2 regions of the Kribbella sp. NPDC050124 genome follow, and region 1 is predicted to be linked to the other one. Evidence: riboswitches for the same ligand, from Rfam matches in the RefSeq annotation. Region 1 holds a riboswitch; the other holds the start of a gene.
The links. A riboswitch is a leader RNA that binds a small molecule or an ion and turns the genes downstream of it on or off. The one in region 1 is predicted to bind glycine.

Region 2: linked by a shared signal. The riboswitch ahead of gcvP (aminomethyl-transferring glycine dehydrogenase) and the one ahead of ACIBL3_RS35780 (L-serine ammonia-lyase) in region 1 are both predicted to bind glycine.

What each region holds. Positions count from the first base shown of each region.
Region 1 covers NZ_JBITJU010000022.1:27,850-34,762, forward strand. Annotated here, with positions in the region: gene ACIBL3_RS35760 (aminopeptidase P family protein) at 13-1,443, shown strand; gene ACIBL3_RS35765 (hypothetical protein) at 1,801-2,028, shown strand; gene ACIBL3_RS35770 (alpha/beta hydrolase) at 2,078-3,553, opposite strand; gene ACIBL3_RS35775 (DUF3817 domain-containing protein) at 3,678-4,031, shown strand; glycine riboswitch at 4,029-4,121, shown strand; gene ACIBL3_RS35780 (L-serine ammonia-lyase) at 4,200-5,573, shown strand; gene ACIBL3_RS35785 (alpha/beta fold hydrolase) at 5,560-6,234, opposite strand; gene ACIBL3_RS35790 (hypothetical protein) at 6,413-6,913, shown strand, end outside.
Region 2 covers NZ_JBITJU010000002.1:408,042-414,954, reverse strand. Annotated here, with positions in the region: gene ACIBL3_RS08835 (serine hydrolase domain-containing protein) at 88-1,386, opposite strand; gene gcvP (aminomethyl-transferring glycine dehydrogenase) at 1,383-4,154, opposite strand; glycine riboswitch at 4,303-4,392, opposite strand; gene ACIBL3_RS08825 (MerR family transcriptional regulator) at 4,531-5,145, opposite strand; gene ACIBL3_RS08820 (bifunctional nuclease family protein) at 5,352-5,846, opposite strand; gene ACIBL3_RS08815 (MerR family transcriptional regulator) at 5,949-6,644, opposite strand; gene ACIBL3_RS08810 (FHA domain-containing protein) at 6,631-6,913, opposite strand, start outside.

The sequences.
Region 1 (6,913 bases):
GGAGCTCAGCACATGACCGAAGACGACCGGACCGACGACACGCCGAAGTCCTACCGCCCGATCGACGCCTCCGGGTTCAGGGAGTTCATCTCGCGTGGCTGGGGACCGGTGGACCGATCGGTGACCGTGCCCGAGGGGCTCGCGGAGGCGGCTGCCGAGCACCGCGAGAAGCTGGCGGCGGCGCTGCCGGGACGGCGGATCGCGGTCGCGGCAGGCCGGGCGCCGGTCCGGTCGAACGACACCGACTACGCGTTCCGGGCGGACAGCGACTTCGTCTGGCTGACCGGCTGCCAGGCCGAGGGCGCCGTACTGGTGATCTCGGCAGACGGCGACTCGACGCTGTACCTGCGGGAGACGGCTGGGCCGGACGAGGCCGACTTCTTCGCCAACGCGCGCGACGGCGAGCTGTGGGTCGGCCCGGTGCCGGGGCTGAAGGACTGGTCGGACGCGTTGCAGATCGCCTGCCGCCCGATCGAGGAACTGCCGACCGCGGTGCGCGGCGCCGTGCCGTTCATGCTGTCGACGCCGGGGGTCGAGCCGCTGCTGGACGCGCTGGTCCGGACCTCGCCGACGGACGGGAACTCGCTGCGCCAGACGCTGGCCGAGCTGCGCCGGATCAAGGACGACTGGGAGCTGGACCAGCTGCGCGAGGCCGTCGCGGCCAGCGTGCTCGCGTTCGGCGACGTCGCGAAGGAGCTGCCGGAGGCCATCCGCGGCGGCGGTGAGCGGTGGCTGCAGGGCACCTTCGACCGGCGCGCGCGGACCGCCGGCAACGGCGTCGGGTACGCCTCGATCGTTGCTGCTGGCAAGCATGCGCCGGTGCTGCACTGGGTCCGCAACGACGGCCCGGTGAACGAGGGCGACGTGATCCTGCTCGACGCCGGTGTCGAAACCCGGACGCTCTACACCGCCGACGTGACCCGGACCTTCCCGGCGACGGGCGAGTTCACCGACGCCCAGCGCCAGGTGTACGACCTCGTGCACAAGGCGCAACTGGCGTCACTTGAGGCCGTCAAGGTCGGAGCGCCGTACCGGGCCTTCCAGTACGCTGCACTGCGCACGCTGGCCGAAGGGCTGCGGGATTGGGGCCTCCTGGACGTGTCCCTGGACGAGTTGCTCGGCCCGGACGGCCAGCAGCACCGCCGGTACATCGTCTGCGGCACCGGGCACTACATCGGCCTGGACGTGCACGACTGTGACGCGTCCCGGCCGGAGGCCTACTTCGCCGGCGAGATCGAGGCCGGGATGGCGCTGGCGGTCGAGCCGGGGCTGTACTTCCACCCGCACGACGAGACCGTGCCGCCGGAGCTGCGCGGGATCGGGATCCGGATCGAGGACAACGTGGTGGTGCACTCCGACCGCCTCGAGATCCTCACCGCCGACCTCCCGATCACCGCCGACGGGCTCGAAAACTGGACCCAGTCGCACCTAGGCCGTGTCTGACGGTCCAGCGCCTACTGCGCGGCACTCGGCACGGCATCTCGCCGCACTGGAGCAAAGGCCACGATGAAACCACATCGAGGCCTTCACTCCAGCACGCCGAGCTACCGCACCGAGCACCTGCTCGCGACGGCGCTGGACCGTCAGACACGACCTGAACGCGCGGTAGCCGCGGAATCACCCAAAATTATTCGTCACAAGCAGTAACACCGAGGCCGTCGGCAACGATGTAGCGAGCGGGGGAGGGTCGAACTCGGCCCGGCGCGTGGCAGTGGGGGGCCGCGACCACGCGCCGGGGCCGAGCCGGCCAACTGGAGCCCGGGGGGACTCCGGATTTCCTGGGGACACGGGGGTAGTGACATGAACCTGCGCGTGCGCGTGGTGCACTGCGGCGACCGGCATTGGTACGCCGACATCGACGACGCCGACGATCCGCAGCCCGACGACCCGTTCTGGTACGTCGACAACTGCCGATCCCAGCCGCAGGCACTCGAGACCGCCTGCGCCGAGCTCCGCTTGCTGTCGGGCCGGATGGTCCGCGGCGACCACCTCGACCGCGTGCTCGAGGTGACCGGAGTACCGGTCTGACGACTCCCGGGCAGGCGTCTGGTTGGGAGATGCCTGCCCGGGGCAGTACCTACGCCGGCGGTACGGCGGGGCAGCTGGTCCCGCGCTTCGGGGCGTCGAGCGTGAGCAGGTAGGCGTCGACGGTGTCCTGCATGCACGGGCTGCTGTTGTAGCTGCCGTGCCCCCAGCCCTCGTAGGTGAGCAGAACGCCGTACCGGCCGAGCTGGCGTTCCACGCTGCGCGCCCAGTTGTAGCCCGTGGCCGGGTCGTGGCGCGCGTTGATCAGCAGGATCGGGTCGGCCAGGTCGCGGACCTTCAGCCGGTGCTGCGGGTTGTCCGCCGCCGGCAGGCCGAGGCACCTCGAGACGGCCATCAGCTGGCCGGGGTACCGCATGTCCGGGTTGTCCCGGGCCAGTCGTGCGAGCAGACCGGCGTACTCCTGGTAGTTGCGGACCGGCAGGTTCCAGTCCTGGCAGAACACCGCGAGCGTGTTCGAGGCCAGGCCGGTCGGGACCGGCGGCTGCCCGGTCGGCGGCGCGCTGGCGTCGAGCGTCTTCAGCATGGTCGCCAGGTCGGTCCACCGCGGTCCGTAGAGCGCGCGGAACACGTTGAAGCTCAGCCAGTACGGCGTGATCGGCAGCGTCGGCCTTTGCGGATCGGGCACCTCGCCGCGATCGGCCCGAGCCAGCAGATCCACCCACAACGCGTGGACGTCCCGACCGTGCAGCGCGCAGGTCGTTGCACCCTGGCACCACTTCACGAACTCGTCGAACGAGTCCTGAGCCGCCCATGCCTGCGAGTCGAGGAACGACTTCGCGGAGTCGGCACTGTGGTCGACCACGCTCTCCACGACCATCGCCCGGACCCGCTTCGGGTACGTCTCGGCGTACTGCGCCCCGAGCAGCGTCCCGTACGAGCTGCCGTGGAAGGAGATCGCCGACTCACCCAGCGCGGCGCGAAGCGCGTCCACGTCCCGAAGCGTCTGCCAGGTGTCGAGGTGGTCGAAGACCGGCCCGGTGTTGGACCGGCAGTCAGCGGCCAGATCGCGGTTGTAGCGGATCGTCGCGGCGAACTCGGCCTGGTTCTTGATGATCGGCGACGGCTGCTTGGCCAGCAGGGCGGCCGAGCACTTCACCGGGTTGCTCCGGGAGATGCCGCGCGGATCGAAGCTGACGACGTCGAACCGGTCCTGCACCCGCTGACTGAACCGGCTCATCCCGGTCTTGACCCGGTCGACACCGGAGTCACCGGGACCTCCTGGGCCCCACATCAGCACGCCGACGCGGTCGCTCGGGTTCTTCGCCGTACGGCGGGCGACCGCGAGACCGAACGTGGGTCCGTCCGGGTCCCGCCAGTCGACCGGGACCTGGAGGGTTGCGCACTGCGAGCCCTTCACCACCTCCGGTTTGTCGTTGCCTTCCGGCTTGCAGTCGGTCCACTGCAACTGGGTCTTCGCCTCGGTTGCCGACACCGGAAGCGTCACGAGTCCGGCGGTCGCGACACCCAACGCCACTGCGGACGCAAGGGCGCGTTGTCTCAATCTCATACGGGAGATCTCCTGCCTGCGGAAACTCCCTCGATCCTCGGCAACCGCTTGCTCGACCACATCGGGGACGACCCCTCGGCCGACCCCGGGCGCGCCTTGGGGGACTTGTTAGGGTCGGTCGCTGATGAGTACAAAGCACGCGGTGTGGTTCCGGTGGGTCGCGATCGCGGAAGCGGTCTCCTGGACCGGACTGCTGATCGGGATGTTGTTCAAGTACGTGCTGTCCGACAACGAGCTCGGGGTGAAGATCTTCGGCCCGATCCACGGCGGCATCTTCATCGTCTACGTGCTCACCGTGCTGGTCGTGCGTGGCCCGCTGCGCTGGTCCTGGCCGGTCACCCTGGCCGCGCTGGCAGCGAGCGTTCCCCCACTGTTCACCTGGTTCTTCGAGATCTGGGCGGTCCGCACGGGCCGGATTGACGTCGGCGGTGAGGCCGCCGTACCGTCACGGACGTCAGTCAACTCAACAGCCGCATGAACCCGTGCGGGAGAGTCCCAAGCACGACTTGGGCGCCGTAGGAGCAACTCTCCCCAAGAATCTCTCAGGCACCTTCACCGCACGGGCGAGGCACCTCTGGAAGGCATCGGCCCAACAGAGCGGGGAGGACACCAACGGTCAACGGCGACCGGAAGGAACCTCCACACGATGGCGATCAGCGTCTTCGATCTGTTCAGTATCGGGATCGGCCCGTCGAGCTCCCACACGGTGGGTCCGATGCGCGCCGCCCGTACCTTCGCACTCGGCCTCGCCGACGACGGGCTGCTGGCCCGGACGGCGAGAGTCGAGGCCCAGCTCTTCGGCTCACTCGGCGCGACCGGCCACGGCCACGGCAGCAACAAGGCCGTGCTGCTCGGACTCGAGGGCGCGGACCCCGAGACTGTGATCACGCACTCCGTCGACGCCCGGGTCGAGACGATCCGCGAGCGCGGCAGGCTGCTGCTCGCCGGCGTGCACGAGATCGGTTTCGACGAGAACACCGACCTGACCATGCACCGGCGCAAGGCGCTGCCGTACCACCCCAACGGGATGATGTTCACGGCCCGTACGGCGGACGGCGACGTACTGCGGGAACGGACGTACTACTCGGTCGGCGGCGGCTTCGTGGTCGACGAGAACGCGGCCGCCGGGGACCGGATCGTGGCGGACACCACGTCGCTGAAGTACCACTTCACCACCGGCGCCGAACTGCTCGACCGCTGCCGTGAGTCGCAGCTGTCGATCAGCGAGGTGATGCTCGCGAACGAGTTGGCCTGGCGGACCGAGGGCGAGATCCACGACGGCCTGCTGCGGATCTGGCAGGTGATGCAGGACTGTGTCCGCGAGGGCTGCGAGACCGAGGGGATCCTGCCCGGTGGCCTGAAGGTGCCGCGGCGGGCGCACGCGCTGCACCAGAAGCTGTCCCGGGATCCGTGGTCCGTGGATCCGCTCAAGGTGATGGACTGGGTCAACCTGTTCGCACTCGCGGTGAACGAGCAGAACGCGTCCGGCGGCCGGATCGTCACCGCGCCGACGAACGGTGCTGCCGGCATCATCCCCGCCGTTCTGCACTATTACCGGCGGTTCGTGCCGGGGGCGACCGACGACGGCGCCGTCCGGTTCCTGCTGACTGCCGGCGCGATCGGGGTGCTGTACAAGGAGAACGCCTCGATCTCCGGCGCCGAGGTCGGTTGCCAGGGCGAGGTCGGCTCGGCCTGCTCGATGGCCGCGGCCGGCTTGTGCGAGGTGCTCGGCGGCACGCCGCTCCAGGTCGAGAACGCGGCTGAGATCGCCATGGAGCACAACCTCGGCCTGACCTGCGACCCGGTCGGCGGGCTGGTGCAGATCCCGTGTATCGAGCGCAACGCGATGGCCTCGGTGAAGGCGATCAACGCGGCCCGGATGGCCATGCACGGCGACGGGGTGCACGTCGTCACCCTGGACAAGGTGATCAAGACGATGCGCGAGACCGGCGCCGACATGAAGATCAAGTACAAGGAGACGTCCCGCGGCGGCCTGGCCGTCAACGTCATCGAGTGCTGAGCAGATCCGCGTCCTCGACGTGGGCGTTGTGCCCGAGTCCCGGGTAGACGACGACCTGGTCGTGCAGGGCGCGGAGCTGGTCGTCGGTGTTCATCGGGTCGTGCTCGCCGCGGGCCAGCACGAGGTCGGCCTTGCAGTCCGCGATGAGTTTCGGCATGTCCGGGGCGCCGACGCCGAACGTGCCGGGGTCCATGGCCAGTCGCCAGCGTCCATCGACCTCGGCCAGGCCGTGCTCGACCACCGGGTCGCTCGGGTCGGCCAGTCCCTGCAGCCCGGAGACCTTGAGGAACCGCGCGGCCGCGTCCTCCCGGGTGTCGAACCACGCGATCGGCTTCTGCGCCAGCGCGGCCGCCCGGCCCAGATCGTCGTCGGACCAGGCGACCTTCACGCCGACCGCGACGACCCGATCGACGTCGATGCCGTACCGGCCGCTCGCCAGTTCGAGGGCGATCACGCCGCCGAGTGAGTGGCCGACGATGACGACGCCACGCCGTACCGGGAGGGTCTCGGCGACCGCGGCGGCCATCGAGCCGAAGGTGTACGACGGCAGCGCGGCGGCCGAGCCGTGTCCGGGCAGGTCGGGGGCGAACCGCGGTTGCGGCCAGGCGTCCCAGACCCGGCCGTTGGCTCCGAGGCCGTGCAGCAGCACCAGTGCAGACATGAGAGCAGGCTTCCACACGAGATGCCGGGCTGTCCGGTCGATTGGCGCGTCATCAGCTAACTCACTGCAATTCTACGAATGCGTAACGGAACGGAAATGCCCAATCATTGCGATCTAGCGTGGAATTTCTTCCAAGGGCTGTTTCAAGCGCTGGATCAGCCGATAACCTGCGGGACTTGTGAGACCGACTTCTGCCGCGATCGCCCGTCCGCCCTGGCAGAACCGTCAGCGGCTGCGCCAGGCCCGGTTCGCGGCAGGCGGGCTACTGCTCCTGTATGCCGTCCTGGTGCTGATCGCCCTGCTCGGCGGTCCCCGGATCGGCGCCGCCTTCCTGCCCCTCCCAGGCGGCGGCCCGGAACCGGCCAACCCGGTCGCCGGCCTCGAGCCGACCCGGATCCCGACCAGCGGCCCGACCGTCCCGCGCGGCTCCGAGACACCGGTCCCGACGCAGCCGCCGACTCCCGGCGAGACCCCGCCGTTGCCCTCGACAACGACAACGGCGCCGGTCGGCGTCCCGACCGACGGTCAGCAACCTGCCACTCCAGGCCTGACGCCGAAGCCGACTCCGGAACTGGTTGACCACCAGGAGTCGACCCAACCGCCGGCCACCAAGCTGCCGCCGAAGCCCACCACCACCACGACGACCGGCAACCCCACGACGCAGCCCACCCAGCCGCCG
Region 2 (6,913 bases), on a different contig from region 1:
CGCCCGTCGCGCGCCTCCGTGGACCCCCATGCCAAGGCGGTTGACCCGCGAGGAGGGCTCTACACGCTGCGCATCCCGTCCCGGCGATCAGGCGTCGTAGGGCGTGCGGGTCAGGAGGAAGGTGGCGACGTTGAGGCGGGTGCTGCCGTTGTCGCGGATGACGCGGAGTTTCTCGCCGGCGAAGTAGCCGTCGCGGCCCTGGTAGAGGTCGGGGCCGAGGGGTGAGAAGCGGGAGGTGAGGGCGCCGGTGAGCTGCAGGATGCCGCCGGAGACGACCATGGTCACCGGCGAGTTGCCCCAGTACCAGTGACCGAGCAGCTCGGAGCCCTGGTCCAGCGTCGGCTCGGGCACCCACTCCTGCGGCAGCGAGGGCTCGTGGGTGACCAGGATGCGAAGCAGGTCCGGCGGTAGCGACGCGACCCGTCCGTACGTCGCGTTGCCCAACGTCACCGCACCGATCCGGCGGGCCCGGTCGACGAACAGCCCGGCCAGGAACCCAGGCATCGAGCCGGTGTGGCCGATCAGCAGGTTGGGGTCGTCGGCGATCAGCCGGAGGCCGAGACCGTACGACGCGGTCAGACCCTCCCGCGGATCGGCAGCCGACGGCGCCGCCATCTCCTCCACCGTGTCCCGGCTGAGCACCTCGTGGACCGGGTCGATCCAGAACCGCGCGTACGTCGCCAGGTCCTCGATCGTGCTCCACAATTGCCCAGCCGGCGCCATCGCACCGGAGTCGTACGCGGGCTCCTCCAGGAGCTGCCCGCTGAACGGATGCACCGAGAACCCTTGCGCGGACGGTCCGGCCGGGAAGTACGTCGTACGGCGCATCTCCAGCGGGTCGAGGATGCGGTCCTGGACCAGCTCGAGCCAGGACGCGCCACGCAGCCGGGCGACGAGCTCACCGAGCAGGCCGTACCCGAGGTTCGAGTAGTGGTGCCGCCGATCGGCCGGACCGGCGGCCTGCGACTCGTCCATCGCCGCGGCCAACTGCTCGAACGAGACACCCGGATTGCGTTCCCACCATGGGCCTTCCGGCTCGGCGTTCATGCCACCGCTGTGCGCGAGCAGGTGCCGGATCGTCCGGTCCCCGAAGGCGATCCCGGGCAGATGCTTGCCCACAGCATCGTTCAACCCGAGCAACCCGTCGTCACGGCACTGCATGACCAGGACCGCGGTCAGCGTCTTCGTGATCGACCCGATCCGGTACTGCACGTCCGGACCAGGCGCCCCACCGTCCACCGTCGCGAACTGCCCCCGCGACCCGGTCCACACCAACTCCCCGTCCCGGAGCACCCCAGCGTTGACCGACGGCAACTTCCATTCGCTCTGCGCCGCCGCAACCTCGGCAAACAGAGCAGCGGCGGTCGCAGGACGAACTTCGGTCACTCAAAGGCCTCCGGGGATGGGCAGGAGCAGATCAGGTTGCGGTCGCCGTAGGCGCCGTCGATGCGGCGGACCGGTGGCCAGTACTTCGAGGTGCGGTCGACCGAGCGTGGGAACGCGGCCTCCTCGCGAGTGTAGGCGTGCTCCCACTTGTCGTTGATCACCGACTCGGCGGTGTGCGGGGCGTTCACCAGCGGGTTGTCCGCGGCCGGCCACTCCCCCGCCGCGACCCGGTCGATCTCGTGCCGGATCGCGATCATCGCGTCGCAGAACCGGTCCAGCTCACCCAGGTCCTCGGACTCGGTCGGCTCGACCATCAGCGTGCCGGCCACCGGGAACGACATCGTCGGCGCGTGGAAGCCGTAGTCGATCAGCCGCTTCGCGACGTCGTCGACGCTGATCCCGGTCTCCTTCGTCATCGGCCGCAGGTCGAGGATGCACTCGTGCGCGACCAGGCCGTTCTCGCCGGTGTAGAGCACCGGGAACGCGCCCTCGAGCCGCTTCGCCACGTAGTTCGCGGTGAGTACGGCAGCCTTGGTCGCGGCGGTCAGGCCCTCGGCGCCCATCATCCGGATGTACGCCCACGAGATCGCCAGCACGCCCGCGGACCCGAACGGCGCCGCGCTGATCGGCCCGACACCGGACTCCGGCCCAGCCTGGTCGAGCAGCGGGTGGTTCGGCAGGTACGGCGCCAGGTGCGCGGCGACCGCCACCGGGCCGACCCCCGGGCCGCCGCCACCGTGCGGGATGCAGAACGTCTTGTGCAGGTTCAGGTGGCTGACGTCGCCGCCGAACTCACCGGGCTTGGCCAGGCCGAGCAACGCGTTCAGGTTCGCGCCGTCGACGTACACCTGGCCACCGTGGTCGTGGACGATCTGGCAGACCTCGCGCACGCTCTCCTCGTACACACCGTGCGTCGAGGGGTAGGTGATCATGATCGCGGCAAGCTTCGAAGCGTGCTCGGAAGCCTTCGACCGCAGGTCGTCCAGGTCGATCGTGCCATCGTCGTTGCCCTTGACAACGACCACCTTCATACCGGCCATCACCGCGGAGGCGGCATTGGTCCCGTGCGCGCTGGCCGGGATCAGGCAGACGTTGCGGTCCTGGTCGCCGTTCGCCCGGTGGTAGCCGCGGATCGCGAGCAGGCCGGCCAGCTCACCCTGGGAGCCGGCGTTCGGCTGGATCGACACCTTCGCGTAGCCGGTCACCTCGGCCAGCCAGCGCTCCAGCTGGCCGATCAGCTTCACGTACCCGGCCGCGTCCTCGACCGGCGCGAACGGGTGCAGGTCGGCGAACTCCGGCCAGGTGACCGGCTCCATCTCGGTGGTCGCGTTGAGCTTCATCGTGCACGAGCCGAGCGGGATCATCCCGCGGTCCAGCGCGTAGTCGTAGTCCGACAGCTTGCGCAGGTACCGCAGCATCGCGGTCTCGGACCGGTGTGTGTTGAAGACCGGGTGCGTCAGGTAGTCCGACGTACGGCGCACCGCCTCGGGCAACGCGGTCGCCGAGAGCGCGCCGTCGTACCGCAGGTCGAAGGCGTCACAGACCGACCGGAGCGCGTGGGCGTCGGTCTTCTCGTCGCAGGAGATGCCGACGTGGTCGGCGTCGACGAGCCGCAGCCAGATCCCGTTCTGCCGGGCGGCGTCGACCACGTCCGCGGCGCGACCCGGGACCCGGGCCAGCACGGTGTCGAAGAAGTTGTCGTGCACAACCTCCACGCCACCGGCGCGCAGGGAGGCGGCCAGCTTGCCGGCGTAGTCGTGGACGCGCGCGGCGATCGACTTCAGGCCGTCCGGCCCGTGGTAGACGGCGTACATCGACGCGACCACGGCCAGCAGGACCTGCGCCGTACAGATGTTCGAGGTCGCCTTCTCGCGGCGGATGTGCTGCTCGCGGGTCTGCAGCGCCAGCCGGTACGCCGGTGCGCCGTCGGCGTCGACCGACACCCCGACAAGGCGACCCGGCAACGACCGCTCGAGACCGGAGCGGACGGACATGAAGCCGGCGTGCGGACCACCGTAGAACAGCGGTACGCCGAAGCGCTGCGACGACCCGATCACGATGTCGGCACCGGCCTCACCCGGCGCCTCGAGCAGCGTCAGCGCGAGCAGGTCGGACGCGACCGCGACCAGGGTGTCGCGCTCGTGCGCGGCTTCGACCAGCGGCTTGAGGTCGCGGACGAGTCCGCCGGCGCCCGGGTACTGCACCAGGAAGCCGAAGAAGTCACCCTCGGGCAGGCCGTCGGTGGTGTCGGCGACCACGACCTCGATGCCGAGCGCCTCGGCCCGGGTCTGCACTACTGCGATGGTCTGAGCGAAGCAGTCCGCGTCGACCAGGAACCGGTCGGACTTGCTCTTCTTGTTGGACCGGTGCGCCAGCGTCATCGCCTCGGCGGCCGCGGTGCCCTCGTCGAGCAGCGACGCGTTCGCGGTCGGCAGCCCGGTCAGGTCGGAGACCACGGTCTGGAAGTTCAGCAGCGCCTCGAGCCGGCCCTGGGAGATCTCCGGCTGGTACGGCGTGTAGGCCGTGTACCAGGCCGGGTTCTCGACCAGACGGCGGACGATGACGGATGGGGTGAAGGTGCCGTAGTACCCCTGGCCGATCATCGAGGTGGCGACGTTGTTGCGCGCCGCGAGCCCGCGCAGCTCGTGCAGCGCGTCGACCTCGGAGGCCGGGTCGGGGAGCCGGAGCGCCTCGGCGGACCGGATCGACGCCGGGACGGCGGCGTCCACGAGCGCGTCGACGTCGTCGTACCCGAGAAGCTGGACCATTCGCGCGACCTCGTCCGGGCGCGGTCCGATGTGACGGTCGGCGAAGGCGGCCGAGACCTGTGGCGTGTCGTTCACTAGAGGCTCCGTTGCTGACAGTGCTGCCGGTGGCCTCCCCCTCTGTCACGCCCGGTGCGCGCTCCAGAGTCGCCTGTGGCACTCGGTCCATGGGCCTGAGAGGTTCCGGGGAGGAATTGCCCCTTCGGCGCCCGGATCAACGGGTCTCTCCCGAGTGCTGTGTACGGCTGTCCCGAGGCTACCAGGAATCGCCGAACACTTCGGTCACCAGCCTCCGCGCGCAGACGCGACCGCGGCCGGGGGTGACAACAAAGTCGCCCACACACCGCGCGGTGAGTGGGCGCTCTGTGGTCAGGGTCGGTCAGCCGGTCATCCGGGCGCGGCGGCGGGCGGCGAGCTCGTCGTTCGCGTGCTGGTCGCCGTCGTCGTGACCGTCGGCGCGCTCGGTCGGGAGCTCGGACAGCGAGCCCTCGACCTCACGCCAGACGCCGCCGAGCGCGATCCCGAACACACCCTGGCCGCCGGCCAGCAGATCGATCACCTCGTCCGGCGAGGTGCACATGTAGACCGAGGCGCCGTCGCTCATCAGGGTGATCTGGGTCAGGTCGTCGATGCCGCGCTTGCTCAGGTGCGCGATCGCGGTCCGGATCTGCTGCAGCGAGATCCCGGCGTCCAGGAGGCGCTTGATCACTTTCAGCAACAAGACGTCGCGGAACCCGTACAGCCGTTGCGTGCCCGAGCCGGTCGCCGGGCGAACCGACGGGGAGACCAGGCCGGTGCGGGCCCAGTAGTCGAGCTGACGGTAGGTGATCCCGGCCGCGGCGCAGGCCGTCGGCCCGCGGAACCCGACGTCCTCCGGCATCGGCCGCAGGTCGTCGTCGAAGAGCAGACCCTGGACGCCGGCGGCAGCGGCCGCCTCGGCGTGCGCTTCGGACGTCGACTGCGCCGTCAGATCCGTGTCGCCGGTGCGTGTCACGCCTGAGCCTCCCTGGGTACCGACTGGAACGGGTCACATCCGTGGAGTGACAACACCCCACAACTCCTTCAAGGTAAGCCGCCGATCAGGGAGGGTCAACGATCACCGCCCTGGTCCGAGAGCGTGTCGCAACCCTGACCTCAATCGTTACCTTGCGTGCCTTGTACCAGACCGTTCAAATCTGCCTCTGCTGACTCGTCAGTAGGTCAGCTCTTGTCGAAGTCTTCCGGGGTCACCTGGTCGAGGAACTCGCGGAACCGTTCGACCTCTTCTTCCTCCTCCACCTCGTCGGCGCCGGCCGTCTCACTCTCCGGCACCGGGATGCCGGCCTCGGCCAGGATCTCCTCGGCGCAGAACACCGGCGTGCCGGTGCGCAGCGCCAGCGCGATCGAGTCCGACGGCCGCGCGGAGATCTCGGTCTTGTCGTCGAACACCAGGATCGCCTCGAACACGCCGTCGGTCAGGTTCACGATCCGGACCTGGCTGAGGGTGTGCCCGAGCACCCGGATGGTCTCGGCGAACAGGTCGTGCGTCAGTGGCCGGGGTGGTTCCATGCCCTGCTGGGCGAAAGCGATCGCGCTGGCCTCGGCCGCGCCGATCCAGATCGGCAGGTACCGCTCGCCCCCGACCTCCCGGAGCAGCACGATCGGCTGACTCGAGGGCATCTCGACCCGGACTCCGATTACGTCGACTTCGCGCACACCTTCAGCCTACTCCGCGGGCCAGCCCCGGGCAGTCCCACGGGTGCGCCGGTGGATAACACAGTGGACAACTCTGGGGACAACTCTGGGGACAAGTCAGGCTCAGCGAGGCAGGCGGGAGCGGACCAGCGCCGCGTGCAACCGGACGGCGAGCGCCGCAAGCTCCTCGGTCTGGCCGGTACGGCGCGGCCCGGTGACCTGCTCGATCAGGCCGGCCTCGCGGTCGGCCGCCGTACGGAACAGGCGCAGGTGCCGCGGCTCGATCCCGTAGCCGGCGAACTCGCCGGCCAGCTTGGCGACCAGAATCGCGTCGCCGTCGTAGTGGTTGCCGCGGGCCACCACCAGCCCGTGGTTCTCCAGCTGGTCGAGCAGCTCGGCCTCGACACCGGCCGCCGCTCGCAGCTCGTCCCGGGTCAGCTTGAGCTCGGTGCCGTAGGCACCGAAGTCCTCGGCGGCCGGCAGCCCGGGGGTCTCCGGCAGCGAGCTCGGGGCCACCGGCGGGCCCACGGCCGCCGGGCGGAGGCCGCGGTCCATCGCGGCGAGGTGCTCCTTGATGATGCGCAGCGGCAGGTACTGGTCGCGCTGCGCGGTCAGTACGTACCGCAGCCGGTCGACGTCGGCGGCGCTGAACTTGCGGTAGCCCGACGCGGTCCGGGCAGGTGTCACCAGCCCCTCGGCCTCCAGGAAGCGGATCTTGGAGATGGTGACACCGTCGAACTCGGCCTGCAGCAGCTGCAGCACCGCACCGATCCCCCTGCCCTCAGCAGGGCCTTCGGCGGACGGCTCAGGCTTGGCCACTGGCGTAGTAGACCAGCCGGTACTTGCCGATCTGGACCTCGTCGCCGTTGTTGAGCTGGACCTCGTCGATCCGGTCGCGGTTCACGTAGGTGCCGTTCAGGCTGCCGACGTCGCGGACCTTCACGCCGTACGCGTCCCGGCGGAACTCCGCGTGCCGGCGCGACACGGTCACGTCGTCGAGGAAGATGTCGCTGTCCGGGTGCCGGCCGGCGGTGACCACGTCGACGTCGAGCAGGAACCGGCTGCCCGCGTTCGGACCGCGCTGGACG